3 regions of the Nitrospira lenta genome follow, and region 3 is predicted to be linked to each of the others. Evidence: riboswitches for the same ligand, from Rfam matches in the RefSeq annotation. Region 3 holds a riboswitch; each other region holds the start of a gene.
What was found. A riboswitch is a leader RNA that binds a small molecule or an ion and turns the genes downstream of it on or off. The one in region 3 is predicted to bind cobalamin.
Positions count from the first base shown of each region.

Region 1 (9,971 bases), on a different contig from region 3:
GCGCCGCTTGAGACACCGAGCACATAGGGGTCAGCCAGCGGATTTCTCAGCAACGCCTGCAAGGTCACGCCGACCGCGGCAAGGCTGCCGCCGACGACAAATCCCATCAACACCCGAGGCAATCGAATGTGCATCATAATGATAGCCGCGGTGCCCCCGCCCTCACTCTCCACGCTACCCAAACCCAGCCACTGTTTCGCGATGACCAGCACCGTCGCAAGATCGACGCGCGTCGCTCCAAACTGGAGACAGAGGATGCAGAGTGCGACGCTAGCGGCGCCCAACGCCCCCATGATCCCAAGCCACCGGCGGCGCGTCAGAATCGTGCCTGTGCGCCGCCACGCATCCCGATGACTCGCCGTCTCTCCATCGAATCTGGTCGACGCGAGGGATGGCGGTTCGGGAGTCAGAAGCTGAGGGGATAGGGGCGTCATAGGCTCTTTGCTACGGGAGGGGCGATGGTCCAGCCACAAGCTCAGGGTGAAGAATGTTCACCAGCATCGTCAGCGCCTGGCCGATTCGAGGCCCCGGCCGGTTCAAGAGATCGGCGGGAATCTGGTGCAACCGGCCTTGCCGGACCGCCGTCATGGACTGCCATTGCCGCCAGGTCTGCTGCTCACTATCTGGAATGCCTTCGGCTTTTCCCACAGGGAAGAGCAGCACTTCCGGATCCTGCTGCAGCACCACTTCCAAACTCAGCCGTGGATACGGCAGCTGGCTCTGAGCGGCGACATTGGCGCCTCCGGCGATTCGAAGCAGTTGATCGATAAAACTTCCCGGCCCCACGGTTATTAACGGCTGACTATTCAGTACGTACAGCACCCGCACAGGAGACACCGTCTGAGTTCTGACTCGCACAGCGGCGATGTCCTGCCGCAAGCTCATGGCAATGGCATTGGCCTGCACCGAGCGATCCAGCATGCGCCCCAGCGTTTGAATATGTCCTAGAATATTTTCCACCGTCGCGGCGGACAGGATGAAGACCGGAACCTTCAATTGCTCCAGCTTCAGAATGACATCGGGTTTGAGAAATTCCTGCGGGGCCAAGACGAGATCTGGCTGGAGAGCCATCATCGATTCGAGATTCGGATGGGCATACCCAAGCTTTGGCTTCGTCGACGCCTCCGGAGGATAGTCGCAAAAATCGGTCACCCCGACGAGTTGATCCCCCGCACCGATGGCAAACAAGATTTCGGTCACGCTTGGCGCCAGGGAGACGATACGCGTCGGCGTCTTGGCCAAATACATCTTCCGGCCGGCATCGTCGACGAATGACCGCGACGACACGTGAGCCATAAACGGCATACCGGTCAGAATCCCCTGCTGACGCCGCTTCATCTCCGCACAGTCCCCCTCACCGCAGGCCCACACGACGGAGTTACCCGTCACGATGGCCACGGCCAACACCACACCGATCAGAATCCAACGGCCACGCGAGCGCAAATAAAAAATCCCCAAGGCCTGACAGAGACCTTGAGGATTGCACCCGGTTCTTCATCCTCGCCTGTTCCCCAGCCCTCGAGGGAACGATGGTCAATTCATTGGGCAGGTCTTCTGGCTCATGGTTCACCCTACTCCCCGCGCCTTCCCATCCACCAGGTGGACAGTGGCAATACCGGGTTTCGTCCCCATTCACAGCGGCGGGACCGCGAGGGAGTTACACCCTCTTCCCTAACCCAAGAATCATATGTGTGGAGGCACAATAGGAGACCCCGCTGATTTTTGTCAAGTTCATTAATGGCCGAAACGCGTGCGGCGAGCGCAGGATCCAGGGCGTCCACGCGCCTCATTAAATCTGGAGAACGGCCTATCAATGCGAGGTTAGAAAAATCGTCCGGTCGGCATGAGCCTTGCTGATCCGGCGCTACGGAGATCCCGCGTACAGAGTGACCGGCTGACCATACCCTGAACAACGAGGGCGCAGAAATCCATGCGGAACATTATTATTAGCCTCTGTATCATTGGGCTCTTTCTTGAACTATCAGGCCTGATCTGGTCGGCGAAAAAGGACAAGCCTAGCGAGACATTTGTCAGACTCTCAACTCCACCGGCCCGCAATATCGAACGCCCGCTCGACAACGGCTATTTTCTGTTGCTGGGGATGGCCGCTGCGGGTGGAACGAACCCCGTCCAAACCGGATACGACATCTGGAGTGAAACCGGGGCACGACCGACAGAACGCGGCTATGACTTAGACAAACCAGGACGGACAGAGCTTCGACTGCCGGTGGCCTACGACCGTGTCGTTCCCGAATGGCATGCCCACGACCCGTTGTCGGAATTCCAGAACAACGAGGCTTCGTTTCGGTTGTCGGCTTCGCTCTATGCGCCACTCGTCACACGATACGAACAATTTCTCCGTATGCAGTTTGAGGATTGGGGATACGGACATACCGGCGCGCCCCGCATTGAAGAGCTTATGGCGGCCCACCGCCTGTTTGTGGCAATCGGATTCGGCGAACAGGTACGGACCGGGCTCGATCGACTCACCCTGGACGTTGCCAAGTGGCGTAGCGTCCTGCGGGAAGCCCGAACCCTCCCGGTGAAGATACTAGCGTCAGTGATGATCGAAGACGATGTCGAACTGTTGTCGCGCATGCTGAGTCAAAGCACGGTCGACAAACGCGTGCTGGTTCAAGGGCTCAATTTGCTCCAGCCATTGACTCTAGCTGAATACTCACTCCGTTGGCCGATTCAAAATGAATTTATGATGGGCTATCAACGAAGCCGTACGGAATCGGCAAATGGAACCCGGCTTTCTCAGGCCGACCCTCACATCCTGGAAACGGTCACGATCCTGGCCCATCTGCCGTCCGATGCATTCCAAAAAGTGGCGCACCCCAAAAGCCTGACGGGATTTGGCCTGGCCGCATCCGGCCAGCGCACCTGGGACGCGTATTCGAGCTATTACGACGCCACCATTAAGGCCGCTGAAACGAATCACAGCCCGCTTCCTCGCCTGCAATATATCGCGAGACAGTCGCCCCGAACCTTTCTCGAACGGCTGGCCGATCCGATGGAATTCGAACCGCAATGGGAGCCCTTCAGTCAACACTTGGTTGAAACAGATGCGCGGCTGCGCCTGGTCTCACTGCAAATCCTGATGCGCAAGCCCACCGCCACCGTCACCATTCCGACCAGACTGGCGGAAGTCGGCTCGATGTACTTCGACCCCTTCACCGGACTCCCCATGCTGTGGAGCCCAACACAAAAGAAACTCTATAGTGTGGGGAAAGACCGGCTCGACGATGGGGGAGATCCAAGTTTCGATATCAGCGTGCCGCTTCCGCCTGCCTTCACAGCGCCGTCACCGGCCTCGTAGCAAGAGGCGTCAACGCAGCTTCTGATACTTCAGCTTGAGCACCAAGATCGTGAGTGTCAGGAGAAACGTGATGACGTTTGTGACAACGATCGGCCATGCCATCAGGTACAGACCGTAGACTAGCCACAGAAAGACTCCTGTTGTAAAGGTCACCAACATCGCCAGCGACATATCATCGGCAGACTTTGTCCTCCAGGTCCGCTGTAGTTGTGGCAGGAACGCAATGGTGGTGAGTGTCCCGGCAACGAATCCGATCCAATTCGCAGTCTCCATTCCGTCCCTTCTCCTGTCGATTCTCAAGACAGCCACCGGCATCTAGCCAGCTACTTGTCACAGTTCGTCTTAATGTGCTATTTTACCGAGCTAATCATTCGCTCGATCACTCAGAAGGAGCACTACCGTGGCATTCTCTTGCGATCTTTGTCAGAAAAAACCGAAATCAGGTAACAACGTCAGTCACGCGAACAACAAGACCAAGCGGGTATTCAACCCTAATATTCAGACTGTTCGCGCCGTCATCGACGGAGCCAACAAAAAGATTCGCGTGTGCACCCGGTGCCTCCGCTCAGGACTGGTCAAGAAGGCCGTCTAGGTCCTTCTCCGCTCCCATTCAATCTTTACGGCATTGAGAGCAGGACTCGGCCTCCGCGCTCGGTCAACTTGATCGCCTGCGGATCATCGGCCGACAGTGCGAGAGTCCTGCTGCCGTCTTTGCTCCTCAGCACGAGTCCGACTTCACCATTCGTGTCCAGCCCAAGGCCGGCTCTGGCTTTCCCCGCCTGATCCAATAGTAAAAACTCTTCCGCATTCACACCGTTTGCCTTCTGCGCTTGAACAGCCCTGCCCGAAAGGAACTGATCGCTCAGCACGCCTCCGACAATGCCGCCAAGAAATGCAGCCATCACAATCACTAGAGGTTGCCCCATCTTCATGTCACGTCCCTCCTAATCACGTGCGTGTATCTTGATGCGCTCTATAGAAAAGTCTCTGACCCGTTTCCATCACCGCACCGGCGAAAGAGACAAAAAAGGACTTGGAAGCGCGTGCCGTCCAAGTCCTTAGGTGTGACGTGTGAATTTGGAGCGGGCGATGGGATTTGAACCCACGACAACTTGCTTGGGAAGCAAGGACTCTACCACTGAGCTACGCCCGCTCGCTGTGGTGCATCCTACGCGGGCGACGATTCCAAGTCAAGAAAGGCCGTCCTACTTGGCCCGCTCAACCACGGCAAACTTGCGCCGGCCGATTTTCATTTGGTACTGGCGACCGGCATCCAACGTGACAGTGGCATTGGCGTCGCTCTGCTTCTTCTGATCAAATTCCACGCCACCTTGAATCACCAGCCGCCGGGCTTCGCTCTTGCTCGTCACCAAGCCTGTCCTGGCTACAAGATCAACCAGTCCGATCGACTGCCCATCTTTCAAATCCTGCTCCGTCAGCACGAGCCGCACATCCGGCTCGTCCGGAAACTCACGCTCGGAAAATTTGTGCTGAAAAGCGCCTCTCGCCTGCCTCCCCGCTTCTTCACCGTGATACCGAGCCACAAGAAGCTCGGCCAGCGACTGCTTCGCTTCCATCGGATGCAATGCCTTCACTCGCGCAAGATCTTCCGTGGTGAGCAATTCATAGTACCGCAGCATCAACGCGTCGCTGATCGACATCACCTTCCCGAACATGTCTTCCGGCTTATCTTCGAGCGCGATGTAGTTGCCGACGCTCTTGCTCATCTTCTTGATGCCGTCCGTGCCTTCCAGCAACGGCATCGTGATGACCACCTGCGACTCCTGCCCAAAGTCCCGTTGCAGTTCCCGCCCGACCAATAAATTAAACTTCTGGTCGGTCCCACCCAGCTCCACATCCGCCTTCATCGCAACTGAGTCGTACCCCTGCACCAGCGGATAGAGAAACTCATGGACGCTGATCGGCTTTTGCTCGTGAAAGCGTTTGTGAAAATCGTCCCGCTCCATCATCCGCGCCACGCGATAGTGCGCCGCCAGCTGAATCAAGCCCTCGGCCGTCATCGCACCCATCCAGGTACTATTGAACTCGATGACGGTCTTCTGCGGATCGAGGATCTTAAAAATCTGCCGCTGATAGGTCTTGGCGTTCTCCTGCACTTGCTCTTTGGTCAACGCGCGGCGGGTTTCCGACACGCCGGTGGGATCGCCTATCATGCCGGTAAAATCGCCGATCAGGAAGAGCACCTGATGCCCGAGATCTTGAAAATGTTTCAGCTTGTGGATCAGGACCGTATGGCCGAGATGCAGATCAGGCGCAGTCGGATCGAATCCCGCTTTCACGCGAAGGGGACGATTCTCCTTCAACGAGCGAGTCAGCTTCGTCTCCAGTTCTGCGCGCTGAATGACCTCCACGGTTCCCCGCAAAATCAGATCAAGCTGCCGACTCAATTCACTCATATCGGCCCCTTCTTTCCCTGTTCCACTGCAGCTGACTTCGCAACCGTGACAAATGGCTTCAGTTGTTCCAGCTTCTTCTTTCCAATCCCCTTCACCGCCCGCAGATCCTCGACCGCATGAAACCGCCCGACAGACTTCCGATAATCCACCATCCGTTTGGCCAACACCGGCCCGACGCCCGGAAGCTGATCGAAGTCCGCCGCCGTCGCACGGTTCAAATCCACCCGTTGCGCGCTATTCGCCTCCCTGCGCACCTCACTCACTCCGGCAGACGGAATCGTTGGTTCGCCTACCGGAACCACGGTTGGAGAGGCGTTATCGGAAAACAACGACGCTGCATGAGTCACCGCAGGCCGCTGCATCGTTTGGGGAACCTGCCAGCCGATCCACAATACGACGCCCATCGTCATCGCCAACATGCTCAGCTTGATGAGGAGCGACTGAAGCACGCTCATGATTTCTTCTTCATCTGGTGAATCGCACAACCCTCGACATCTTCGACTGCTTCGACGAAACCTTCCGCGAGCGTCGGATGGGCATGAATCATGTGGCTGATCTGCGATACCGTCGCCCCCTGCTCGATGGCAAGCGCAGCTTCGTGAATGAGGTCCGCCGCATGGGCGCCGACAATGTGCGCACCGAGCAACCGGCCGGTCACCGCATCCGCAATCACTTTGAACAGGCCCGTGATATCGCCGGTCGCTTGCGCCTTACCCAGCGCCGCGTAGCGGAAGCGTCCCACCTTGACGGCCTGCTCCGGATCGTGGCCGGCCGCTTGCGCCTGTTCACGAGCCTGCCGTTCCGTCAGCCCAACCCGGCCAACTTCCGGCAACGTGAAGATACCGGCAGGAATGACGTCATAGCGGATCGCTGTCGGATGCCCCATGATGTTTTCAACGGCGACTTTCCCTTGCGCCGACGCCACATGAGCAAGCATGGCCTTTCCGACCACATCGCCGATCGCATAGACGCCGGGCACATTCGTCTCCATCCGGTCATCGACCAAAATCTCGCCCCGCTTCCCCAGCGCAATACCGGCTGCCTCGACCCCGATGTCACGGGATTGAAATCCGCGTCCAATCGAGACCAGAAGCATCTCCGCTTCAACCGTACTGCCATCTTTGAGTTGCGCGACCACCAGTCCATCACGCACCTGCGCCTCTTGAATCGTCGTGCCCGTTCTGACATCGACGCCGCGCTTCTTGAGCTCGCGCGCCATCAGCACAGAAACCTCTTCATCTTCCAATGGAAGCACGGCCGATTGCAGCTCGACCATGGTCACCTGCGTACCCAAGCCACTGAAGAGCGAGGAGCATTCACACCCCTCGACCCCGGCGCCGAGAATGATCATCCGCGGCGGAGCCGATTCGAGATCGAGCGCCTGCTTGCTGGTGATAATGGTTTTCCCGTCGACAGGAAATTGCGCCAGCTGCGGCCAGGATGATCCCGTAGCAATCAGAATCGCATCCGCCTGCACCTGCCGTTGCGAGCCATCCTTTGCGGTCACCGCAATCGTGCGCGCATCGACCAACCTGCCGCGGCCATCGACTACATCGATCTTCCAAGCGTTGAACAACGTGGCAATGCCCTTGACCAGCGACGCCACCACCTTGTTCTTCCGCGCCACCATGCGGGCAAGATCGTAGCGCGGCGGACCGGACAGCAGAAGGCCAAGATCCTCCGCTTTTTTGAGCTTATCGCCGAGTTCAATGACGGAGAGGAGGGCCTTGCTGGGAATACAGCCCCAATTCAAACACACACCGCCGAGCGCCTGTTGCTCGATGACCGTGACTCGTGCGCCCAATTGGGCCGCGCGAATCGCCGCCACGTACCCGCCAGGCCCGGCTCCCAGAATCGCGATGTGTTTCGGCATGGAAAACGTTACGAGCGCGCGTTAATGTTTCTGACTGGCGAGAAAGGCTTCGTATTGGGCGGCCGTCATGAGTTGATCGACCTCTCCGGGATTCGAAAGATCGATCACGGCGATCCAGCCCTTGCCATAGGGATCGGAGTTGACCACTTCAGGATGATCCTTCAGGTCAGTGTTGATCTTCGAGACCGTGCCGCTGACAGGCACATAAATGGTCGATGTCGTTTTCGTCGATTCCACTTCGCCGATCTGCTGCCCGGCGGTCACCACGGCGCCGACTTTCGGCATATCGAGGAACACAATATCCCCGAGAGCATCCTGGGCAAAATGGCTGATACCCACGGTTGCTTGCTTCCCGTTGAGACGCACCCATTCATGTTCTTTGTGATACCGCAAGTCGCTCGGAATCATAGAGTCTCCATCCGTAATCAATTGAAGAAACGCCCATGGAAAGACGTCGGATCGTAGAGGGCAACCACATGATTTGTCAAGGAAGATTGGCCGCATTTCGAGGCAGCAGCAACAGATTCCCGTCTTCCACTTCCAGCGTGACTGCCCTGAGCCCGTCGGTCCACTCGCCGAGCGGAGCCGTCTCCGGCACCATCGCAGAACGAACCAGCCAGAGTCGGTCGGGCGAACCCACTTGCTGAGCGACCTGTTCCAACAACGCCGGCCCCTTGTTGTCCTCTGTACGAATCACGAGTTCCCCTCCACTCCGCCTGAACAAGTCGTTCAGATCCTCACCGTATTGCTCTAACCCGATCAACGGTTCGCTGACCGTGCTTCCGTGAACCTCAATCAACAGGCGCCCGGCCGGCTTCTCATCACGAATCAATTTTCTGATACGCGCAGCCACGGTGGCATAACTTCTGGCCTTCCACCCCACCCAGCGCCAATAGATCGCCTCCCGGTCATACGCCATTACCCCGGCACCAACGGAGTCACCCAATAATTGCTGCGGTGTGATGGTCAGACCGAAGGCCGAGGTAAACAGCTGAAATGATGAGTCAGAAAAATCTTGCGCGAAGCCCTGCGTCTCTCTTGCCCTCAAGAAAATTCCATCGCAACCGGCCCGCAGCAGCACCGTCGCTCGTTCCGCGATGACAGCTTGATAGTCAGGATGCAATGGATCTGGAAGCATCGCCGGCTCCTGGCCGTTGGGCGCCACTCCCCGCATGACAAGAGAGCGGCTCAGCCATTCGGGCCTAAGCGCGATGCCGCGACCGTGATGGAAATCCAGCGTACCCCACACCGAAAGACCAGCCAGATGCGCCGCACCAATAAAAGCCTCGACTGTTTCCGGATTCCTATCCTTGCCCCACTCGGAACTGGCCGGATCCAGCAACACCGTTGTGACACCGGCCTTTAGCAATGTCTGCAACCACGTCACCCAACCTGACACCGGCGGGAGTTGAGACAGAGGAAGCCCCAACGCAACCTGACGCGCGACCGTGACATGAGACCCGCCTGGAATCTGGCGCAACTGATCAAGCCGACTCAACGCCTGTTGCTGGTAGCGCTGTGTCCGAGAATCGCCCCCGGCCTCACCCGTGGCGAGGGCGCGGTATTCGGCCATGGCCGCACGATAGTCCCCCATCTGCTCATAGGAACGTCCGAGCCACCAGCGCGCCTCTACCGACTGCGGCGAATTAGCCACGGTTGAATCGACAACTCGCCGGAAGAACAGTGCGGCTGCGGGATATCGTTCCTGCGCGAACGCCCGGTGGGCCTCGCGCAACAGGCTCAATTGCGCGTCGCGTGCAGGATCATCGTGAATCTGATCAAGCGGGGCTGAAGAGGAAGGAGGAGCCAGTCGCGGGCTACAGGCACACAACAGTGCGAGAGACAGCATCAGCGCTGCCCCTCGCATCCGCGATTGTCCAGAAGTGAAGGGCAAAGAACCCATCGCCCTCCGAGAAAATGGCTTAACTGAAGATTTCCATGCCGGGAAAGAAATACGCCGTCTCGAATGCCGCGGTTTCAGGCGAATCCGATCCGTGCACAGCATTGAACTCAATGTTGGCGCCATGCGCCTTGCGAATCGTATTCGCGTCAGCCTTGGCAGGATCGGTCGCACCCATGAGCTCCCGATTCTTCTTAATCGCATTGTCGCCCTGCAACACAATCACGACCGCCGGCCCGGACGACATAAAGGTGCAGAGACTATCGAAGAACGGCCGCGCCTTATGGACGGCATAAAATCCCTCCGCGACCGGCTTGGACATCTGCATCAGCTTCATCGCCACCGGCTTCAGCCCTGCTTGCTCATAGCGGTTGATGATGTCCCCGACGGCATTCTTCTTCACGGCATCAGGCTTGATAATCGCTAACGTACGTTCACTCATTGTGGCTCCGATTTCTT
Region 1 is NZ_OUNR01000020.1:67,480-77,450, forward strand. It holds gene NITLEN_RS15955 (FecCD family ABC transporter permease) at 1-434, opposite strand, end outside; gene NITLEN_RS15960 (ABC transporter substrate-binding protein) at 445-1,458, opposite strand; cobalamin riboswitch at 1,528-1,694, opposite strand; gene NITLEN_RS15965 (hypothetical protein) at 1,931-3,322, shown strand; gene NITLEN_RS15970 (SemiSWEET transporter) at 3,332-3,595, opposite strand; gene rpmB (50S ribosomal protein L28) at 3,723-3,914, shown strand; gene NITLEN_RS15980 (hypothetical protein) at 3,940-4,254, opposite strand; tRNA gene NITLEN_RS15985 (tRNA-Gly) at 4,401-4,475, opposite strand; gene tyrS (tyrosine--tRNA ligase) at 4,528-5,739, opposite strand; gene NITLEN_RS15995 (helix-hairpin-helix domain-containing protein) at 5,736-6,194, opposite strand; gene lpdA (dihydrolipoyl dehydrogenase) at 6,191-7,612, opposite strand; gene gcvH (glycine cleavage system protein GcvH) at 7,634-8,020, opposite strand; gene NITLEN_RS16010 (tetratricopeptide repeat protein) at 8,097-9,461, opposite strand; gene ndk (nucleoside-diphosphate kinase) at 9,535-9,954, opposite strand.
Region 1: it holds a riboswitch for cobalamin, as region 3 does, so the genes downstream of both, NITLEN_RS15960 (ABC transporter substrate-binding protein) here and NITLEN_RS04840 (TonB-dependent receptor) in region 3, are expected to answer to the same signal.

Region 2 (9,971 bases), on a different contig from region 3:
GAGGCAATGCCATGAGCCCCGCATAACGCAGCAGCAATGAGAGAACGAGGCCCGTCGCGCCGATGGCGCCGATACGCGGATCGCGCATGATGGGGAGCCGCTCAGCCGGCGTCTTCCCCCCTGCCAACCCGTCCAACGTGTCAGCGAGTCCATCCTGATGCAACCCGCGCGTGAGCACCACCACCAGAACGATCAATATGACGTTCACCACCGTCGGGATGAATAACTTCGACAACCCCATGTCCGCGAGAACCAACCCACCACCGATCAGAAAGCCAACCACCGGGTACCAAGCCATTGACCTCGCCAACTCGACCGCGGTCGGTTCGTGCAACGCACGGCTCAAGGGGATCCCGGTCAGGAAATGCCAGGCGAATATGAATGGACGAACGAGCGTCCCCATGGAGCTTAGGCTTTCTCCGACACGCCGGCTTCACCGAAGGTGGCCATTTCGGTATAGATCTTGAGCGCTGCACAGACCAGGCTCATACCCAAACAGGCACCGGTGCCTTCACCGAGACGCAGATCGAGATCCAACAACGGCCTCACGCCCAGATGATCGAAGATCGCCGCATGCCCCCGTTCGACGGAACGATGCGACGCGATGAGATATTCGCGGCAACGCGGCTGGAGACCGACGGCAATCAATGCCGCCGCTCCGGCAATGAACCCATCCAGCACCACCGGTACGCGCGCGGCCGCGGCCCCGAGGATCAAGCCGACCAGCCCGCCGATATCCAACCCGCCCACTTTCGCAAGGACATCGAGCGCATCACTGCGATCGGGGCGATGCAGATCGAGCGCCTGCTGGATCACCGCCACCTTCCGCGCATGCCCCGCGTCATCGATGCCGGTCCCGCGCCCGGTCACGTCAGAAACCGGCCGTCCCGTCATCACCGCCGTGATCGCCGCGCTCGGCGTCGTGTTTCCGATTCCCATATCGCCGGTCCCGATGAGGCCAATGCCTTCCTGTGCCGCCTGCGTCGCGAGCTCGACGCCGATCAAGACGGACTGCTCCGCTTCCGCGCGAGTCATCGCCGGTTCGACGAGTAAATTGCGCGTCCCCCGCATCACTTTTTTCGAGATCAGATCCGGCAGCGTTCCGAAATCATGATCGACGCCGATGTCCACCACGCGCACGCCCACGCCGGCATGACGGGCCAACACATTGACTCCCGCTCCGCCGCGCAGAAAGTTCAACACCATCTGCGGCGTGACTTCTCTGGGATAGGCGCTCACACCTTCCTTGGTCACGCCATGATCCGCCGCAAAGGTAAAGACGACACCGCGAGGGATCGCCGGTTTCAGCTCCCCGGTCATCATCACATAGCGCGCCGCGACTTCCTCCAATCGCCCCAAGCTGCCCTGAGGTTTAGTCAGGCAATCCAATCGTGCTTGGGCTTTGGCCAACAACTTAGGGTCCGGCGATTGAATCCGATCACACGCAGCTTGTACGGACATTCCCATTCCCCCTCTTCATTTCAATCGAAGCGGAATCCCACTCACGACCAGGTGCGCCTCATCGGCGCCGGCAGCGAGCACTTGATTCACCCGTCCGGCCAGATCTCGAAAGGCCCGAGCCGTCGGTTCCGCCGGCACAAGCCCCAGCCCCAACTCGTTGCTCACGATCACGATTTTCGCCTTCGTCTTCCGCATCGCCTCCAGCAAGCCGGCCACGCGCTTCAGCACCAGTGGCTCTTTCATCCCGGAGCCCCGCAGATTGCTGAGCCAGAGCGTCACACAATCCAGGACAATCGTCCGATACCGGCTCCCGGCGCGGGTAAACCAGGCTGCGAGGTCGAGGGGAACTTCCGCCGTCTCCCAATCCGCTGCGCGAGTAGCCTGATGCCGTGCGATCCTTGCGGCCATCTCAGCATCGAGACCTTGCCCGGTCGCGACAAAGGCTCTCGGCCCCTTCGATCCGGCAAGCTGCAGAGCGGTCTCGCTCTTCCCCGATGCCGACCCACCGAGCACGAAGATGATCCGACTGGCGGATGTCGTCGCAGACTTACGGCTTTTCAGCTTTTGAGGTGGCATCCCGCTCCCACAAGAATTCCGGCTCACCCTGCGTCTTGGCCACCCAACGGGCCAAGACAAACAAGGCATCGCTCAACCGATTCACATACTTGACGATCGACGGATCGATCGGTTCGACTTTTGACAGCGCCACACACAGCCGTTCGGCGCGCCGGCAGACCGTTCGGGCTTGATGCAAAAAGCTGGAGACTTTCCCGCCGCCCGGCAGAATAAATTCTTTGAGCGGCTTCAGATCTTTCTGACAACGATCGATCAACTTCTCTAACCGCGTCACATTCTTCGCCGTCACCTGCGGCATATTCTTAAACGTCTGTCCCGGCGCCGTGGCCAAGATGCTCCCGACATCGAACAATTTATTCTGCACCCAGCGCAATTCTTCTTCGAGAATGGCTGCCGCCGAATACTCATCGAGCATGTCGGCATTCATGGCGCGCACGACGCCGATTGAGGCATTCAGCTCATCGACCGTCCCATAGGCCTCAACCCGCAGGCTGTCTTTCCAGACCTGCTGCCCTCCCGCAAGGCGAGTTTTTCCCGCGTCGCCTGTCCTGGTATAGACCTTGGTAATGCGCATCACCGTCTCCCCTCAGATCCGGCCGCGGTATTGCCCCACGACTCGTAGTGAATGAGTTCTTCCACCGGAATCCTCGCGCGCCACCCGGCGGACTCCAAGTCCGGCTTCGTCGCAAAATCCGACACGTACCCGAGACAGAGATAGGCCAGCACTGTGACCGGCTTGGGCACCCCAAGCACCCGCTTCAAGGCGCCATGATCCAGAATGCTGACCCATCCGACCCCGATGCCCTCCGCGCGCGCGGCCAGCCAAAGATTTTGAATGGCGCAGCAGGTGCTATACAAATCCGTGTCACGCACCGTCGAACGACCCAGCACATGCGGACCTCCCCGCTGGCGGCTGCATGTCACGCCGATATTGATCGGCGCTTCCTCGATCCCCTCCAGCTTGAGGCTCCGGTAGAGCGCGGCCCGCTCTCCGCGATAGCGCGCCGCCGCTTCGGCATTGGCCTGCCGAAATAGCTCTTTCACCGCTCCCTTGGTCGCACGATCGCGAACCACCACAAAATCCCAGGGCTGCATGAATCCCACCGACCCGGCATGGTGGGCCGCCGTCAGCACGCGCGTCAAGATCCGGTCAGGAATCGGCGTCGGGAGAAAATTTCGGCGGACATCGCGCCGCTCGAAGATCGCCCGATAGACCGCCTCCCGCTCCGGCACGCTAAACTCATGGCACGGCTCAGGGCTTTCTTGCGTCACGCTCGCCCGTGGAGCGACTCCATCGCGGCCGGATCGTAGGCCCCTTCGAACACCCGTTTCCCGAGCCATACGCCTCCTTCACAACACATCCATCCAACCAACCAGCCGCCTGTCTCAGTGGATGATCGAATGAACGCGCCCGCTCGATCACCCTACGGTCCAGCTCAGCTAACTCGACGTCCTGAATCGCTCGGTCCGTGCCGCGACCGCACCGGCCACGCTCAATAATGTATGAATCCCACCGGCAATACCGACATAGAACAACACTGCCGAGAAGCCTCCTGGGAAATACGTCACGAGGCGCATGGCAAACTGGGTCAGATTCGTCTGCTCAAAACGGCCGGAGAAAAAGTAAAAGCCGCCGCTTGAAATCAATTCACACAGAGCCGCGCCGAACACGAGACTCACCGCCAGCGGGAGCAACGTCACGACATTCTCCTGGTGGCGTGCGGCATACCAGCGGCCGGCTCCCCACAACACACCATAGGCCGGCAACAAGAAACCATAGGCAGGACTGACACAGAAATTATCCACGCCTCCCCACGTCACCGCCGCAACATCGAGCAAGGCCGCTTCAGCCAGCAACGCCGGAAATACCCAGCGGGATGAGAGATAGCAGCCGGCAAGAAACAAGACTGCCCAGGACGCGCTCGGCAAATGTTCGAGCGTGCCGAAATGATGGCCGCGCGTGGCGGCCATCAGCGTGGCCAGAGCAATACCGATAACGATCTGCGCCCGAGGAGAACTTATACACATCGCATGATCCCTCCTAGCCAGTTGTTGAATATCCGAATACTGAATATGTTCATCGCGTACGCAGATCACGTGGCAGGCTGAGTGCTCTGCGATAGCGGAGGCCCCAGTTCACCGGCGGCAACCTTCCCCAAACAGCCGGGACAGAGGCAGTCTTTATAATGGGCGGCAATCCAGTCCATCTGCGACTCGGTGATGCCAACCTTCCCGCACCAACACTGATAGCCGCCGCACGAGAACGCCACACCGCAAGCTTCGCATGTCTTAGTCACCGGTCCTCTCATAGGCGAGAAACACTCCCCTCTTTGTATAGCAGGCTGCTCAAAAAGACCGTCCAGCAAGGCCGCAGCAAGTGAAGGGCCGAGGCGTACCCTCCGGGGTACGTTGAGGGTCTGAACGCTGCGAGAACGGCGCTGGCGGGATTTTTCAGCAGCCTGCTAAAACTCCACCCCCGGCTGCGCCTTAATCCCTTTCCGAAACGGATGCTTGATCTGCTTCATCTCGGTGACGAGATCGGCTTCTTCGATTAAGACGTCTTTCGCCCCACGGCCCGTCAGCACCACATGCTGCATCGGAGGGCGGGCGCGCAGTACGGCAACCACCTCCGCCGCGTCGACGTAGTCCTGCTGCAGCGCGATATTGAACTCGTCGAGAATCACCATCGCATAGGACGGATCGCGCAGGAACCCACAGACGGTCTGCCACGCTTCTTGAGCGAATGTCGTATCTCGTTCGCGATCCTGCGTCTCCCAGGTATAGCCTTCGCCCATTCGGAGAAACGTGACGCGATCGCCGAACGATTTCAACGCCCGCTCTTCCGCCGTATCGATCGCCCCTTTAATGAACTGAACGACCGCCACCTTCATTCCGTGACCGATGCATCGGAGAGCCATCCCCAGCGCAGCCGTTGTTTTGCCCTTCCCGGCGCCGGTATAGATTATCAACAGCCCTTTCTCTTCTTGCGCTGCCTCGATCCGCCGATCGACCGAGGCTTTGAGCCGTTCCATCTTTGCCTTGTGTTCCACTTGATCTGTCATTGTGCCTCCCCTTGACGCCTAGCGGTTCGCCGGGCTTCATTCACGAGCGTTGCGGCGATCTCCGGTCGGCTGGAAAAGTGCAGATGGGTATAGAGCGCCAGCACATTGTCCAGCATGAGCCCGTCCTGCCCCTGTGAGCCGCCTCGCGTATCACTCAGCGAACAAGCAAAGTCGAGCGGCCCGCGCGGCACCAGCGTCGAGTAATGAAACTCGTGCCCCCTTGCGATGATGCCGGAGTCACCAAGAACGCACGGCTGGGATAATGCCACCGTTCGATATCCCAACATCATGCCGGCCTTCCCCATCACCGCTTCAGCGGGAAACAACCCGACCATCTCATGTGATCGCCCCTCAAAGTCACGAATCGCCTGCGTGAGGTACATCATGCCGCCGCATTCCGCATAGATCGTTCCGCCCTGTTTGGCAAAATCTCTGATCGCCCTTCGCATGGAGCTATTCCCCGCCAACGCCGCTCCGTGCAGTTCCGGATACCCCCCGCCGAGATACAACATGCCCACATCATCGGGAATTGTTTCGTCCGTGAGTGGAGAAAATGGAACCAGCTCGGCTCCCTCCGCTTCCAGCAATTCAAGATTCTCAGGGTAGTAAAAGCAAAAGGCTAGGTCCTGCGCAACGCCGATGCGAACTCTCACCTTCCCTCGACTTTGCAAGCAGGAAGACGGGGAGGTCGCCTCTTCCATCCCACCGCACGAGCCGGCCAGGGATTCAATCCGATCCAGATCGACCGTGTCGGCCGCAGCCTTCGCTAGTCGGGCATAGAGTTCGCCGGTCCCCTGCTCCATCGCGGTCACCAGTCCGAGATGGCGATCGGTGATCGTCACCGCCTGATCCGGTCGCAAATAACCCACCGCCGCCACGTTCGTGTACCGCCCGACCGCTTCCTTGAGCAACTGGTAGTGCCCCTCGCTGCTGACCCGATTGAACAGGACACCCACGACCTTCAACGCCGGATCGAACTGCGCATACCCCGACACCATCGCCGCAGCGGAACGGGCCATCGCACTGCCGTCGATGACCAGAAGAACCGGCGCATTTAACTGCTTGGCAAGTTCCGCCGTGCTGCCGATCTCGTTCACCGGCGAACTGCCGTCGAATAGTCCCATCATCCCTTCGATGATCGAGATGTCCGCATCCGCAGCAGCCTTCGCAAAAATTGCGCGATTGAGGTCCGCCCCCAACATCCACCCGTCCAGATTCCGAGAGACACGCCCAGTGGCCGCCGTGTGATGGCCGGGATCGATAAAATCCGGACCTGCCTTGAACGGCTGTATCCGGCGGCCCCGCTGTCGCAGAGCCGCCAGGATGGCCAATGTCACCGTCGTCTTGCCGACCCCGCTGGACGTGCCTGCAATGACCAGTCGAGAATAGTTCAACTGATGCCCTTATTTCGCATCGTAGTTCACTCGCACGCCCGCGAAAATTGATCGAATGGGAGTGCCGTAGTAGAGCACTTCCTCATACTTCTCGTTGAAAATATTGTCGGCGCGCACATAGGCTTGCACCTGCTTCATGACATCGTAGGTCGCGGAAAGATTCCATACATCAAACGCCCGCATTTTTTCCGTACTATTGACATCATTGAACCGCGATCCGACATATCGTCCTTCAAGATTGATCCTGAGCGGGTCAATTGGCTGGTAACTGACAATCAGGCTCCATTGGTCAACCGGCATGCGCGGGGATCGATTACCCGGATACTGTTGAAGATTCCGACTGATGGTATTGGTGTATTGCGCCTGCACATCCAAACTCTTGATCAACGGAACATCCCGAATGACGGCATACTTCACGCTGGCTTCCCATCCTTTCGTTCCCACAAGACCGGCATTCTCAGCGCAGAAACCGAATGGGCTACACACCGTCGAACTGGCCTGCGTAACGATCATGTCACGGAAACGATTCCAGAAGTACCCTCCGCTGATGGTCAAACGCTTATCGAGCAAATACTGGTCCACACCAACGTCCATACTTTGGCTTCGTTCCGGCTTGAGATTCGCATTGCCATAAAACGGAAAATATAGTTGATTGATCGTGGGAGCACGAAAGCCGGTCGCGTAGCTGCCTCGCAGTTTCGTGCCGGTTTCTTGATGCAGATAGCCCGCGGTCGTTCGATAGGTTGTCGCACCGCCAAAGACATTGTACTCATCATGCCGCACACCGGCCGTCGCGAACACACGATCCCAGAGATTGAGTTGAGCTTGAGCAAACCCCGCATGACTGGAAAGGGTCTTCGTCGGGATATCTAGACTATTCGTGAGCAGGTCTCGATTCTCCCCTTGCTGCTCACGAAACTGATATCCGGCTGTGAGCAGCAGAGGCTTCCCAATCTGAAAATTATTCTGCCACTCAAGGCGATTTGACACCGTGTTAATCTGCGATCGAAAGAGAAACGGCGTTGAGACAACTCCCGTTTGCACATTGCGCTGACTTTGCCCTGAAGAGGACTCTAAGTCCTCAGTTTGACGTGCCGCAGTAAATACTTGATTCCACCAGTTCGTGATCGGCTGGGTATAGGCAGCGCTGTAAACAAACTGTTGGCTATTCGAGAACCCTCCCAGCGTATCAAACCCAGGTCCAAAGCCATTGTCGAAACTTGCCTTGCCTTGTAACAGGCGAAAGTTGAAATCGAGCCTCCCCTCATGTGGAAGCGCGATACCGAGGCGTGTGGACGCCTGCCAGTTGTGGAACCCATCTCGTTCCGTCGCACCTCGCCGATAGTTCACGGCTGAAAAGCCGGTATAGTCCCAACGAGACAGCGCAACACTATAATCCACAATTCCCGTTTTCCCCGAAACCTGGCCGCCTTCACGAATAGACGAAAATGATCCGTACTCAAAGAACGCATTTGCCGACGGAGCACCCGTACCTCTCTTGGTGGTGATATTAATCACGCCACCCATCGCATCCGCGCCCCACAACATGCTTTGGGCACCGCGAAGGATTTCGATCCGTTCGATATTGTCTGTCGTCAGATTCGCCAGGTTGAATTCGCCCAGCGTTGCGCTATTCATAATCGCGCCATCAATGAGCACCAGCACTTGATCGGAATTACTGCCGCGAATACGAACCGACGTGCTCGTTCCCGGACCGCCATTCGAGAATACCGTGAGGCCCTGACTCAGACGAAGAGCGTCCGCCACGGTTTTGATCTGCCGTCTCTTCAGGTCCTGTTCGGTAATCACTTCCGTCGCACTCGTCACTTGAGTGACCGGAATCGGCGTCTTCGTGGCGCTGACAAAGACCTCGGGGGTTTGAATGATATCGGCCTGTTCGGCGGGAGTAACATCTTTAGTCTGAGCAGCCGGGGCGACACCTTGAGCCTGGTCGGCCGGTGCACTCTCTTGGGATTGGACGGCCGGTGCAGCATCTTGAGCCAGAGCGGCTTGAAGCGGCTGGCAGACACTGAGGACGCACGCACACAATACCCATCGCAGGACAAACAACGACATGTTACAGCTCCCTTGTGCTCGAAGGGTTCAGTCGAATCAACTGCGGGCTGGGTCTCCTGACTTGCGGATCGTCGCGTCTCTGCGCCTTCCCATGTGCCGAAGCACACAGTGGCATGATGCAGACTTACTCCCCGCTGACAGTGGCGGCACCGTGATGGATTTGCACCATCTTCCCCGTCCCCCGCGTCGTTTCTACAAAACGCCCTTTCACGTTAAAAATGATCGTCCCCCCTCACACCAACCCGTCACGGCCGGGGACATGGCCGTGCGGAATTACATCCGATCGAATCGTTCAACCCGGCATCGTGACGCGCGGACGGCCGCTAGTGGGATGGGCATCGACCACGACGTCGCAGCCATACACCGCCCGCAAGCTCTCCGGCGTGATCGTCTCCATGGGTGAACCGATCCGGACGATCCGCCCTTCCTTGAGCATCATCACCCGATCGCACGCCTGACTGGCGACATTCAAATCATGCGAGACCAGCACGACGGTAAGCTGCCGTTCACGTTGCAGCCGGCTGATCAGCGCGCACATTTCAATCTGGTGATTGATGTCGAGAAAGGCCATCGGCTCATCGAGCAACAGTATCGTGGGCTCCTGGGCCAAGGCCCGTGCAATCATCACCCGCTGGCGCTCGCCGCCCGAGAGGTCGGACACGAGGCGACCGGCCAAAGCCAGCACATCCGTCTCGGCCATCGCCTGATACGCTTGCCGCAGATCATGGTCGGACTCATCGCCTATACCCATTCCCCACCAGGACTCACGACGATGCGGGAAACGTCCCATGAGGACAGTTTCCGCCACCGAAAAGGGAAACACCTGCACATATTCTTGTGGAACGACGGCAATGGAACGCGCAAGGAGCTGCGGATCAATGAGTCTGATCGACTGGCTTCCAAGCCGAATCTCGCCGGCATTCGGTCGTAAGAGCCCGGCCAACAGCTTCAGCAGCGACGACTTCCCTGAACCGTTGGGCCCCACAATGCCCAATACTTCTCCCGCCCGCACCTCGCATGAGAGATCTTCGATCGTCCAAGACCTCCCCGCTTGATCGCTTCGATAGCGAAACGAGATTCGGTCCGCTTGCATGGCCGTACCTGAAGAGCACGCAACGGCCACGGAGGCTTCTGTCAATGGCATATCCACGTCACAGCATCCGATCTTTGCGCCAGAGCAGGAGATACAGAAAAAATGGGCCGCCGGCGAGTGCCGTCACGATCCCAACGGGGATTTCCGCCGGCGCCAGAATGGTCCGCGCAATCGTGTCGGAGATGACGAGGAACATGCCGCCCACCAAAGTTGATGCCGGCAGCAAAAGCCGGTGATCAGACCCCACCACCAGGCGCACGGCATGCGGCACAACCATCCCCACAAATCCGATCATCCCGCTTACCGACA
Region 2 is NZ_OUNR01000020.1:57,045-67,015, forward strand. It holds gene NITLEN_RS15900 (adenosylcobinamide-GDP ribazoletransferase) at 1-403, opposite strand, end outside; gene cobT (nicotinate-nucleotide--dimethylbenzimidazole phosphoribosyltransferase) at 409-1,461, opposite strand; gene cobU (bifunctional adenosylcobinamide kinase/adenosylcobinamide-phosphate guanylyltransferase) at 1,477-2,037, opposite strand; gene NITLEN_RS15915 (cob(I)yrinic acid a,c-diamide adenosyltransferase) at 2,009-2,611, opposite strand; gene bluB (5,6-dimethylbenzimidazole synthase) at 2,611-3,378, opposite strand; gene NITLEN_RS15925 (hypothetical protein) at 3,478-4,065, opposite strand; gene NITLEN_RS18955 (cysteine-rich CWC family protein) at 4,131-4,346, opposite strand; gene cobO (cob(I)yrinic acid a,c-diamide adenosyltransferase) at 4,500-5,099, opposite strand; gene NITLEN_RS15940 (cobyrinic acid a,c-diamide synthase CobB) at 5,096-6,493, opposite strand; gene NITLEN_RS15945 (TonB-dependent receptor plug domain-containing protein) at 6,503-8,569, opposite strand; cobalamin riboswitch at 8,598-8,791, opposite strand; gene NITLEN_RS15950 (ABC transporter ATP-binding protein) at 8,862-9,713, opposite strand; gene NITLEN_RS15955 (FecCD family ABC transporter permease) at 9,721-9,971, opposite strand, start outside.
Region 2: it holds a riboswitch for cobalamin, as region 3 does, so the genes downstream of both, NITLEN_RS15945 (TonB-dependent receptor plug domain-containing protein) here and NITLEN_RS04840 (TonB-dependent receptor) in region 3, are expected to answer to the same signal.

Region 3 (9,971 bases):
ACTGTCGCTATCCGGCCACTTTGCGACAGTCGCTAAGGCAATCTCCGCGCCGGAAAGCTGCCGTTCATGAGAGATTGTGCTGGCTTAGCGGTAAGCCAGCCTGGATTGGATATGAGTCTGCTGGGGGAGGGTCGTAGAACAGTTACCTAACACAGGTGTCGGTGTCCACAAAACCTGCCCACATGTCTTCCCGCAAGTTCTCGAACTCATGTGACCAAGAACTCGACTTCCACCGTCCAGAAATCAGATAATTGATGGACTGATCCTGAACCTCGGTACATGCGGGTTAGGAGGTTCCTCCGATCTACACTCCGACATCCTAGGCCCACAAGGAGCCACGACTTAGGATAGTGAGCTCGCGGATGAAGAGGACGCTTAATCCTGTTCGAGCACCTGAATGATTGGGCATCCCTCTACAGGTTGTTTCCTGTCGCACTGCTGAACCAGACCGGCTAACGCTTTCCGCATCGCCGCGAGGCCCGTCAGTTTCTGGTCAATCAATCGCATCTTGTGGGCAGCCAGGGTCCGAGTCTTCGCACAGGCACGGGCTTCCTCCAGCTGTAGCAGTTCGGCGATTTCCTCCAACGTGAACCCAAGCGCCTGCGCCCGCTTAATGAAGCGGATGTGTTTCACGCTGTCCGCCGGATACCGCCGATAGCCCATGTGCGGCTTGTCCGGCTCGGCCAGGAGCCCTCGTCTCTGGTAATAACGGATCGTCTCGACATTCACCCCAGCCAGCTTCGCCACTCGGCCTATCGTTAATTCTGAAGCCATGAAGATTTCCCTTGATTCCGTACCGTAGTACGGAGTTTAGACTGGAATCAATGGGCAAGAGTTGGAGATACAGGCCGTGGCTTCATAGAGTGGAAAGGGACCGCTGAGTTGGATCGTGCTGGCCGCCATGGCCCAGTGGTCTGCTGTGTCCGGCCGCCTGTACTGCGGGCTCTGAAAGAAAATAGGTGGAGCAGAGACATATAGATATGTTGTTCAGGTCGGAGCAAGAGAACCCTTGGTCTAAAGCGAAAAATGGTCGCGGCGCCTTGGGTATCGGCGGCCTCGCGGCGGTCCTCGCCTCGATCTGCTGTCTCGGCCCGCTCGTGTTGGTGACGATTGGCGTCAGCGGCGCGTGGATCAGCAATCTGACGGTGCTCGAACCGTATCGTCCGATCTTAATCGGCGCAGCACTCGTGGCGCTCTTCTTCGCCTACTGGCGCATCTTCCGGCCCTCCGAAGCCTGCAAGCCGGGGGCGGTCTGTGCCGTGCCGCAAGTCAAGACGGCGTACAAGCTCATCTTTGGGATCGTGGCCGCACTGACGGGGATCGCGCTGGCGTTCCCCTACATTCTTCCGCTGTTGTACTGAAAGGAACACGCCATGAAAAAGCGCATCACTGTATTGGCCCTCTTGGCCGCCTTGAGCGCGCCCGCCTGGGCCGCCACGCAAACGGTTACCCTGTCGGTGCTCGGCATGAAATGCGCGACCTGCTCGATTACGCTGAAGAAAGCGCTGAACAAGGTCGAAGGCGTCGAGAACATCGAGGTCAACTTGGAGAAGAAGGAAGCCCTGGTCACCTTCGATGACGCCAAGACCACGGTCGAGGCGCTGCTGGACGCTACCAAGAACGCGGGCTACCCCTCTACCGTTCATCCCTAACAGATGCAATGGACGCGAAAACCAATAGTCACGAGACGCCATCATGGTTGGGCCGCACGCTCCTGGCGGTCGGCATCAGCGGCGCCGCGTTTGCCGCACTCTGCTGCGTGGCGCCGTTTCTTGTCGCCGGTCTGGTCACCGCGCTTGGCCTCGGATTCATTCTCAATGATGCCCTATTGATCGGTCTTCTTGTGGTGTTCATCGGCGTGGCCGCGCTGGGCTACTACGTCGTGCGGCGCCAGACGTGCGTGTGACCTGAGGAACATTCCCGGACAACCAACCCAGGAGGGAAAATCATGGCGAAGACATTTGACCTAGTAATTCTCGGATCCGGCTCGACGGCGTTTGCGGCGGCGCTTCGCGCGGCAGAACGCGGAAAAACGGCAGCCATGACCGAGGTGCGAACGCTCGGTGGCACGTGTGTCAATCGTGGCTGCTTGCCCTCAAAGAACCTCATCGAAGCCGCAAAAATCCTCTACGAGTCGAAGCATCCGCGCTACCCAGGGCTCTCTCCTGCCTCGATGGGCCTGGACTTCCGCGCTCTGATCGAGCAGAAGGATGCCGTGATTGAAGACTACCGGGGAAAGAAGTATGAGAGCATTATCTCCAATTCTGAACGCATCCGCGTTTTTGAAGGAGCCGCTCGCTTCAGCGGCCCCAACGAGGTGACCGTGAACGGGCAGGTGCTCTCAGCGCCTCGGTTCCTTGTCGCGACGGGAAGCGCGCCCACCGTGCCAGAGGTTCCCGGGCTTCGTGACACGCCGTATCTCACCAGCGACCTGCTCACCAGTCACGAAGACATCGAGCTCACAGAGCTTCCGGCGTCGCTCATCATACTCGGTGGCGGTTACATCGCGCTGGAGCTGGGCCAGATGTTTTCGCGCTTCGGCACCCGCGTCACGATTCTGGCACGCGGAGAGCGAATTCTTTCGGCCTACGAGCCGGAGATTGCACAATCAGTGGCAGACGTATTTCGTGAGGAGGGCATTGCCATCCAGACGAACACCACGGTGAGCCGGGTGCAGGGCGATGAACGCCAAGTCGTCGTCACGCTCCAGGTGGACGGGCGTCAGAAGGAACTGAAAGCGGCGAAGCTCCTTGTGGCCACGGGGCGCACACCGAATACAGAACACCTGGGGCTTGACCTTCCAGGAGTCGATCTGGATGAACGTGGTTTCGTGAAGGTCAATGAGGAGCTTCGCACCTCTGCCGAGCACGTGTATGCCGCCGGAGATGTCATTGGTTCCAACACAGGAAGCCAGATGGCGACTCCTGTGGGGGCGCAGGACGGTGGGATTGCCGCCGAGAATGCGCTCAACGGCAAAGGGGGCCATAAGGTAAACCACGCCGTGATTCCGCGAGCGATTTTTACCGACCCGCAGATGGGCGTCGTCGGACTGTCGGACGAGGAGGCCAATGCGCGCGGGTACGCGTGCGATTGTCGGGTTATTCCTATGTCTCTCGTTCCCAGAGCTGGGGCGGTCCGGGAGACCAGAGGGGTTCTGAAGATGGTGGCGGACCGGACAACGAAGAAGGTGCTGGGGGTGTCAATGCACGGAATGAACGCGGCAGAGGTGATTCATGAGGCGGCAATGGGGCTTCATTTTGGTGCGAGTATCGACGACTTCGCCCACATGCTGCACGTCTATCCAACCATGTCCGAGGCGCTTAAAATCGCCGCGTTGTCGTACACAAAAGACGTGTCGAAAATGAGCTGCTGTGCAGACTAGCGTCACGCCGATATGAGCTAACAAGCCTAGAGGGTCAGAAAAAGTCGTCGGCTCTGGTTAAGCACTGTCTCAGTATGGGGCCATACGTCACCCCGATTACAGTTGCGGACCAGTGGCGGCTACTACCGCGCTTCCCTTAAAGTACATGGGTTAGAAATTCATTGGATTGAAAAATTTACTGCTCTAGTAGGCCTCCTTTCACTTACGCGACCCAATACTTTGCTCTCACCAGAGCTGCCAGAAACGCCGACAGCACTGCTCCGAACACAGTGATCGTGAGACCCATGTCGCCAATCGGCAGAGCGACCGCAGTCAATCGACTTTATTGAGACCAAACATTTGTGAAACAGATTTCTATGTCAACGACCGTTCACCATCGTGTGGATCTTGACGGATGAAAGCACGGACAATGCCACGGTGTCTGTCCTCCCGCCTCCTCGGAAGACCATGCACTATTAAGTGGCTGGTGGTTTCGGCTGCGACCGACCAACAAACACCGTAATCCCCAAATACACCCCGGACAAGCTGAACAGGAACCCAGCGACGCAGAACACCAGGAGTAAGATCTTCCGTTGGCGGTCGTGTTCCAAAAGAAACGGGATATCCCAACTATGCAGACCATGGAACAGCCATCGATACACTCTCCTGCTGTGATCCATGAGCTCCATCAGCTGGCCTGTCTTCATATCGATGTGAAGCCATGTCTGTGCCGGATTGTCTAAAACAACTCGCAAACCAGGAAGCGGCCGAGGATTGTGGGTCGTGCTATAGTAATACATGTCGCCGTAGGTGATTTCGCTCCTCTTAATTTCATGAGCTGGGAACACGGCCTTCGCCGCTTGACGAAGAGCCTGGAGACCAAATTCCAGAAACGGCGCATGCGCCGTGACCGCGCTCATCACCACTTGCTGCTCAGGATCTGAGCGGAACACATAGTAGCTCACTCCCCCAACCTTGGTAACCAGGATCTCTTTAACGGCATCACCGAGCTGGGCCTGCCGCATGGCGTCTCGTAACGGAACGGCAATATCTTCAGGCACCAACGTTCCACCCATGAAGCGTTGACGCTGGTCTACCGTTGGCTCGGGGATCGAGAACCAGCGCCCATGATCCATCGAGAACATGCCGCTCAAGAGCCACGTACAGACCACAGATCCAATAGCCACTCCAAAAAGATGATGCCATCGCTTGATCCCCGAAAAGGGGCTGCTATGGCCTTGCCGTCTCCAGTGATGAAGATGCTGAAGACCGAGCACAAACCCGGTGGCGGCAGTGACCACGCCAGCCGCAGCCAGCCACCAGACCGTCTGATCCCACGCAGCCCAATGCCGACGTAGCACCGGCACATAGAGCCAGTGGATGACAGCACCTACCGTATTCCACCTTCGCTCGAACACCGTCGTCTCCATCACCACTTCCCCCGTTTTGGAAGAGACGTATACCTCACGCCCATCCGCATCGTGCAATGGGACTTTCCACAAGGGCCGATAGGGGTCGAAACGCTGTTGGACCGTCCATTGATCGTCCTGCAGCGCCTCCGCCGCGATCTCGTCTTCGCGCGGCACACCTTGTTGTGCAATACGTAAGGCATCGCTGTACGCGACCCCAGACATGGGTTCTCCACGATCCGCCCACAGACTCGTCAGCGTACCGTCCAGAAAATAGATGACGTAGACCGGACGCCCGGCAGCCATCAGCAGACGCACCCGCTCAACCCCCTGGCTGGGTCCGACCTGACTCCAAACCGATTCCAGCGGCACACAGCAGTACTCCAACTGGAGTGGCTCAAGCCATTGGAATCGCTCCGCCTCGGTCAGGCTCGGATAGGGCACAAAGAGCAACACCGCACCCGATCCGAACCAGAGCATGACGAGCAGACCGATCCCCACTCCCAACACACGGTGGATTCCTGTCAGTCCGGCACTCACCCAACGCATCCCTGCACCCCTGTCAGAATCGCGCCATCAGGCTCAATTCAACCGTCCGTGGCGCCCCGATAATGACTTCGCTGGGATAGAAATTATCGCCCCAACTCGCATACGTTTTATCGAACAAGTTGCGCCCGCGCAGCGTGAACCACAGATTCTTGTATGGCACCGTCATCCAGGCATCGGCCGTCATATACGCATGCATCCGTATGGCATTCGCCGCATCGTTGTAGCGATCTCCCACATAGCGCAGCGCCGCGCCGAGATCGACCGGCACCGCCGTTGGAAGCCGGTAGATCGACCAGAGGTTGGCCATCGCCTGCGGCACATTGAACGGGCGATTGCCGTTCCGGGAGACCACACTGCCTCCGGACAGTTCGGCAAAGTCGTCAAATTTGGCGGATAGAAAGGTCAGATTTCCCTGTACTCGCCACGCTTCGGTGGGACGCACCCCCATGGACAGCTCGACGCCTTTAGACGACTGCCGACCGACGTTGACCGCTTCCGTCAGCGAGGTTTGCGTCAGAATGTTTTTCCGGAAGATATCAAAGTACGCAACGGTCCACTCGGCCCGTTTGTTCCAGAAGTCCCCTTTGGCGCCCACCTCCCACTGCGCCCCGGTCGCGAGTGCAAAACTTTCCTGACGTGTCACGAGGAAAATATTGCTGGCAGCCGGATCAGCCGCCGTCGCGTATTGCCCATAGAGCGTGATCTGCGGCAGCACGTCATAGACAAGGCCTGCGCGCCAGGTGGTGGGATTGAAGTTCCGCGAGAAACTGCTCGTCGTATCGAGGACGCCGGCGGTGTCGAACAACTCCCGAGTCAAATCGATACGATCATGTCGAAACCCGGCGATCAGCTTGAGCTGATCGGTCAGGCTAAGCTGATCCTCGGCAAACAGCGCGGTCGTGGTGACCATTGCCTTCTGCGTTGCTGCCGCGATCGGCCCGAACAGTCCGGCGACAGGGGCAAACGGGTCCACGCTCCCACCCGCCCCATTAAAAAAACTAGGCCTCGTGAAGTCGAGACGACTAAAGTCCAATCCCGTCACAAAACGATTCTTCAACGACGCGACGGGCTGGTTGACCTGAAACTCGAGTCGGTCGCCGATGATAGTCTGATCATGCGCCACATAGAATCGATCACGATCAATAAGCTGCGTCCCGGTGTTAAATGTGTAGGTTTCAGCATTTTGCCAATGGCGCTTCGCCGTGTAGTAATAGGCTTGGTTCCGCACTTCGATCAGATCGGTCGGCTTCCAAGTCGTTTTGAGCTTCGTCCACGTGGTCAGCGCACTCATGTCGCTGTCCTGGGTGTTGTAGTTTTGCCGCAGCATCCGCCTATCGACAGTGCGCCCATCGAGTGTGCTTACGACTCCGTTGACCCCTTGGGTGGCAAACGACGAGGGCACCAGCGGCGTGCCAAAGTAGGGCTTGCTGCGATCGAACCCGAGATCGAAGGATACTTCAACGCTGAGACGAGAGGTCACGTCATAGAGGAGGGCGCTGGTCCCATTCCAATAGGTATAGGGTGCCCGCTGCACGCCCAGAAAGTTGTCGGAGTTCTGATAACTCAGGTCCACTCGATAATGCAGCTTATCGGTCCCGAGGGTCCCTCCGCTGCCCACACCGGCCCTGGTTGTATTGAAGGTGCCATACGAGAGAAACGTCTCCGTTCCCTGTAACTCACGGACCGGTCGCTTGGTCACGAAGTTGATCGCGCCGGCAATCGCCCCTTCCCCATAGAGCACCGACGCGGGCCCCTTCAGGATCTCGATGCGATCAAGATTCCACGTGTCACGCGGGCGCGAGGTCATATTGGCCGGGCCGGTCATCAGCCCATCGTTCAGCAATCGAATCTGGTTATTCGTGAACCCCCGCATGGAAAAGTTCGCGGGGTCTCCTGGTGCGTCGCCTACCGTCACCCCCGTCGCGCCTTCGATCGCTTCGGAGATCGACCGAAATCCGCGCTCCTGAATGGTCTGTTGACCGATCACCTCAATACTGGCTGGAATCTCACGTAGCGTCAGCCCCAAGCGGCTGGACGTCATACTTAGACTGTCGAGATTGAGCGTCCCCGTCCCCTGGCGCTCGACTGGCTGTCCAATCACCGTCACTTCCTGCACTTCCACGGGATCCCCTTCACCCTCCTTGGCAAAAAGATTGAGGGGCATGAGACACAACACAATTCCTGAGGCCATGACAAGACGGCAAAGCATAGGGCTCTTCCTTTGATCACGAAAGGGGTTTCTGGAGTCTCCATGTACCCAGGTCTCCTGACTCTCGGCTCGTCCTACTCTCTGCGCCTTCCCATCCTTGCGGACAGTGGCTGAGTGCAGATTTCGTCCCCGATCACAGTTGCGGACCAGTGGCGGCTTCTACCGCGCTTCCCTTGGGGTACATGGGCTATCAATGCATTGGATTGAAAAAGTTACTGCTCTAGTAGGCCTCCCTTCTGTTACGCCACCCGGCACTTGGGTTTGATCAGTGCGGTCAGAAACGCCAGCAATACCGCGCCTAGCACCATAATCGTGAGACCCAGATCGCTAATCGGCAACGCAAACGAGGTGGGCTGGAGTAATTTGATGATCCCGACGACGTAGGCCAGCCCCACGACGGTCAGTGTCATCATGCGATTGCCTTGGATCGCCATCGTGGTCGCCGCCAAATACATCCGGCGTACAACAAGGCCGTTGAGGGAATCGGTAACGACCATCCCCAGGCTGAAGGCCACGCCGATCAGCAGCGCGCCCAGCAGGCCATAGCCCATCGTGCCGGCCAAGGCCCAGGCCGACATCTGGCTGGCGGTCTCAAACCCCAGTCCAAATAAGGCGCCGATCGGCACGGCGCTCATCGGGTGTGTGATGTTGAGCAACTGTCTGGGCAAAAAATGGCCGATGACCCCGTGGCTCGGAACCGTCATTCCAGCCGGCAATGTCCTCAGCCTGGCGAGGTTTAATGTCCCAATGGCGAACAACAGGCAGGCCGATAAAACCCCGCTCACGTGCAGCACAGAGTCGTTGAACGATTGCAGATACTCCGCCGCCAATGCGATCAACCCCGCAATCAACAGGACAGAGAGGGCATGCCCGAACGCAAACCATGTCCCCACCCACCGGCTCATTCTCGGATGCCGATCGACAGACGCCCTCGTCATGCCATCGATGGCGGTGAGATGGTCTGGGTCGGCTCCATGGCTCAACCCCAATGCGAAGGCGAGACCGAGCAAGGCCCAGAGACTGCCATCAGTTGGATTCATAGGCTCCCTTGTGGCTCATGGTTCTCACCCCGAAACTCTGACGCATCATTCACCGTGGCAACACCGGGCACCGGCCAGTGAGACGCCAGAGCAGCTCACAGTCGAGATGCCCACGCACCACGGCTCCTAGCCGGTCGTACTCGTCCTGTTTCGTGGGAATGCACCGGATGATGTCGCCTGCGAAAATCCCCTTGCGCCGACGCAGGAAAGAAAGAGTCCGCGCCCTGATCACCTCATTCTCGAACAGGCCATGCAACATGGTGCCCACCACCATCCCATCGCTGCTGAGAGCCCCGTCACTGCGTACCTTTGTGCGTCCGTTCCGCGACTGAATCTCGAAGGGGCTCGCCTGCTGATTATGTGGCACCACCATTCCCATATGGATTTCATATCCATGGACCGCTTCTTCGAGCCCCACGCCATCGGTGAGAAACGAGGGGCACCGCACGCGGGCTAGAACCTGCGCCGTGACTTTCTCCTGCTCGAAGTGGGTCCGTAGGGCCAGCAGTCCCAATCCCCGTACGTGAGGCTCCGCCGACTCCACTCCGTGCGGATCGTCGATCATCTCACCAAGCATTTGGCATCCGCCGCATACACCTAAGAGCGGTCCACCCTCACGGGCGCGCGCCTCAATCGCGCCGGCAAAACCACTGGCACGGAGCCACGCGAGATCCGCCACCGTGCTCTTCGAACCGGGAAGAATCACGAGATCGGCACCCGCAACTTCGTCGGGCTGCTCAACGAAACGCACGACAACCCCCGCCTCATGTTCCAACGCCTCGACATCGTCGTAGTTGGAGAGGTGCGGCACGCGCACGACCACGACATCTAGTTCCTGCTGGGAGGGTCTACGCCGAGCCAGTCGCGCTTCAAGCGATACGGAATCCTCGTCGGCGATGCGGAGGTCTTTGATATAAGGCACGACACCCAGCACCGGCTTACCTGTGCGTTCGCTCAAAAACTCGAGCCCCGGTGTGAGCAACGCCAGATCGCCGCGAAATTTATTCACGACAAAGGCCGCAATCCTGTCCCGCTCGTCCGGCTCGAGCAGTTCCATCGTCCCGACAAAGGAAGCGAAGACGCCGCCTCGATCGATATCCCCCACCAGAATAACCGGCGCATCCGCCAGCTTGGCCACATGCATATTGACGATATCGCGATCCTTCAAATTGATCTCAGCCGGGCTCCCCGCCCCCTCGATCACGACCAGATCGTAGTTCGATCGGAGCCGAGTCAACGACTCCGCAATCACCGTCGTGAGGCGCGGCTTATACTCGTGATACTCGGTCGCCAGCATGCTACCGATCGACTTGCCGAGTACCACGACTTGGCTGCGTCGATCACCTTCGGGCTTGAGCAGGATCGGATTCATGTCCACGCAGGACAGAATACCGGAGGCCTCG
Region 3 is NZ_OUNR01000001.1:1,011,276-1,021,246, forward strand. It holds gene merR (mercury resistance transcriptional regulator MerR) at 376-774, opposite strand; gene merT (mercuric ion transporter MerT) at 981-1,361, shown strand; gene merP (mercury resistance system periplasmic binding protein MerP) at 1,374-1,652, shown strand; gene NITLEN_RS04825 (hypothetical protein) at 1,661-1,906, shown strand; gene merA (mercury(II) reductase) at 1,949-3,382, shown strand; gene NITLEN_RS04835 (hypothetical protein) at 3,838-5,319, opposite strand; gene NITLEN_RS04840 (TonB-dependent receptor) at 5,333-7,528, opposite strand; cobalamin riboswitch at 7,559-7,725, opposite strand; gene NITLEN_RS04845 (HoxN/HupN/NixA family nickel/cobalt transporter) at 7,768-8,568, opposite strand; gene NITLEN_RS04850 (cobyric acid synthase) at 8,618-9,971, opposite strand, start outside.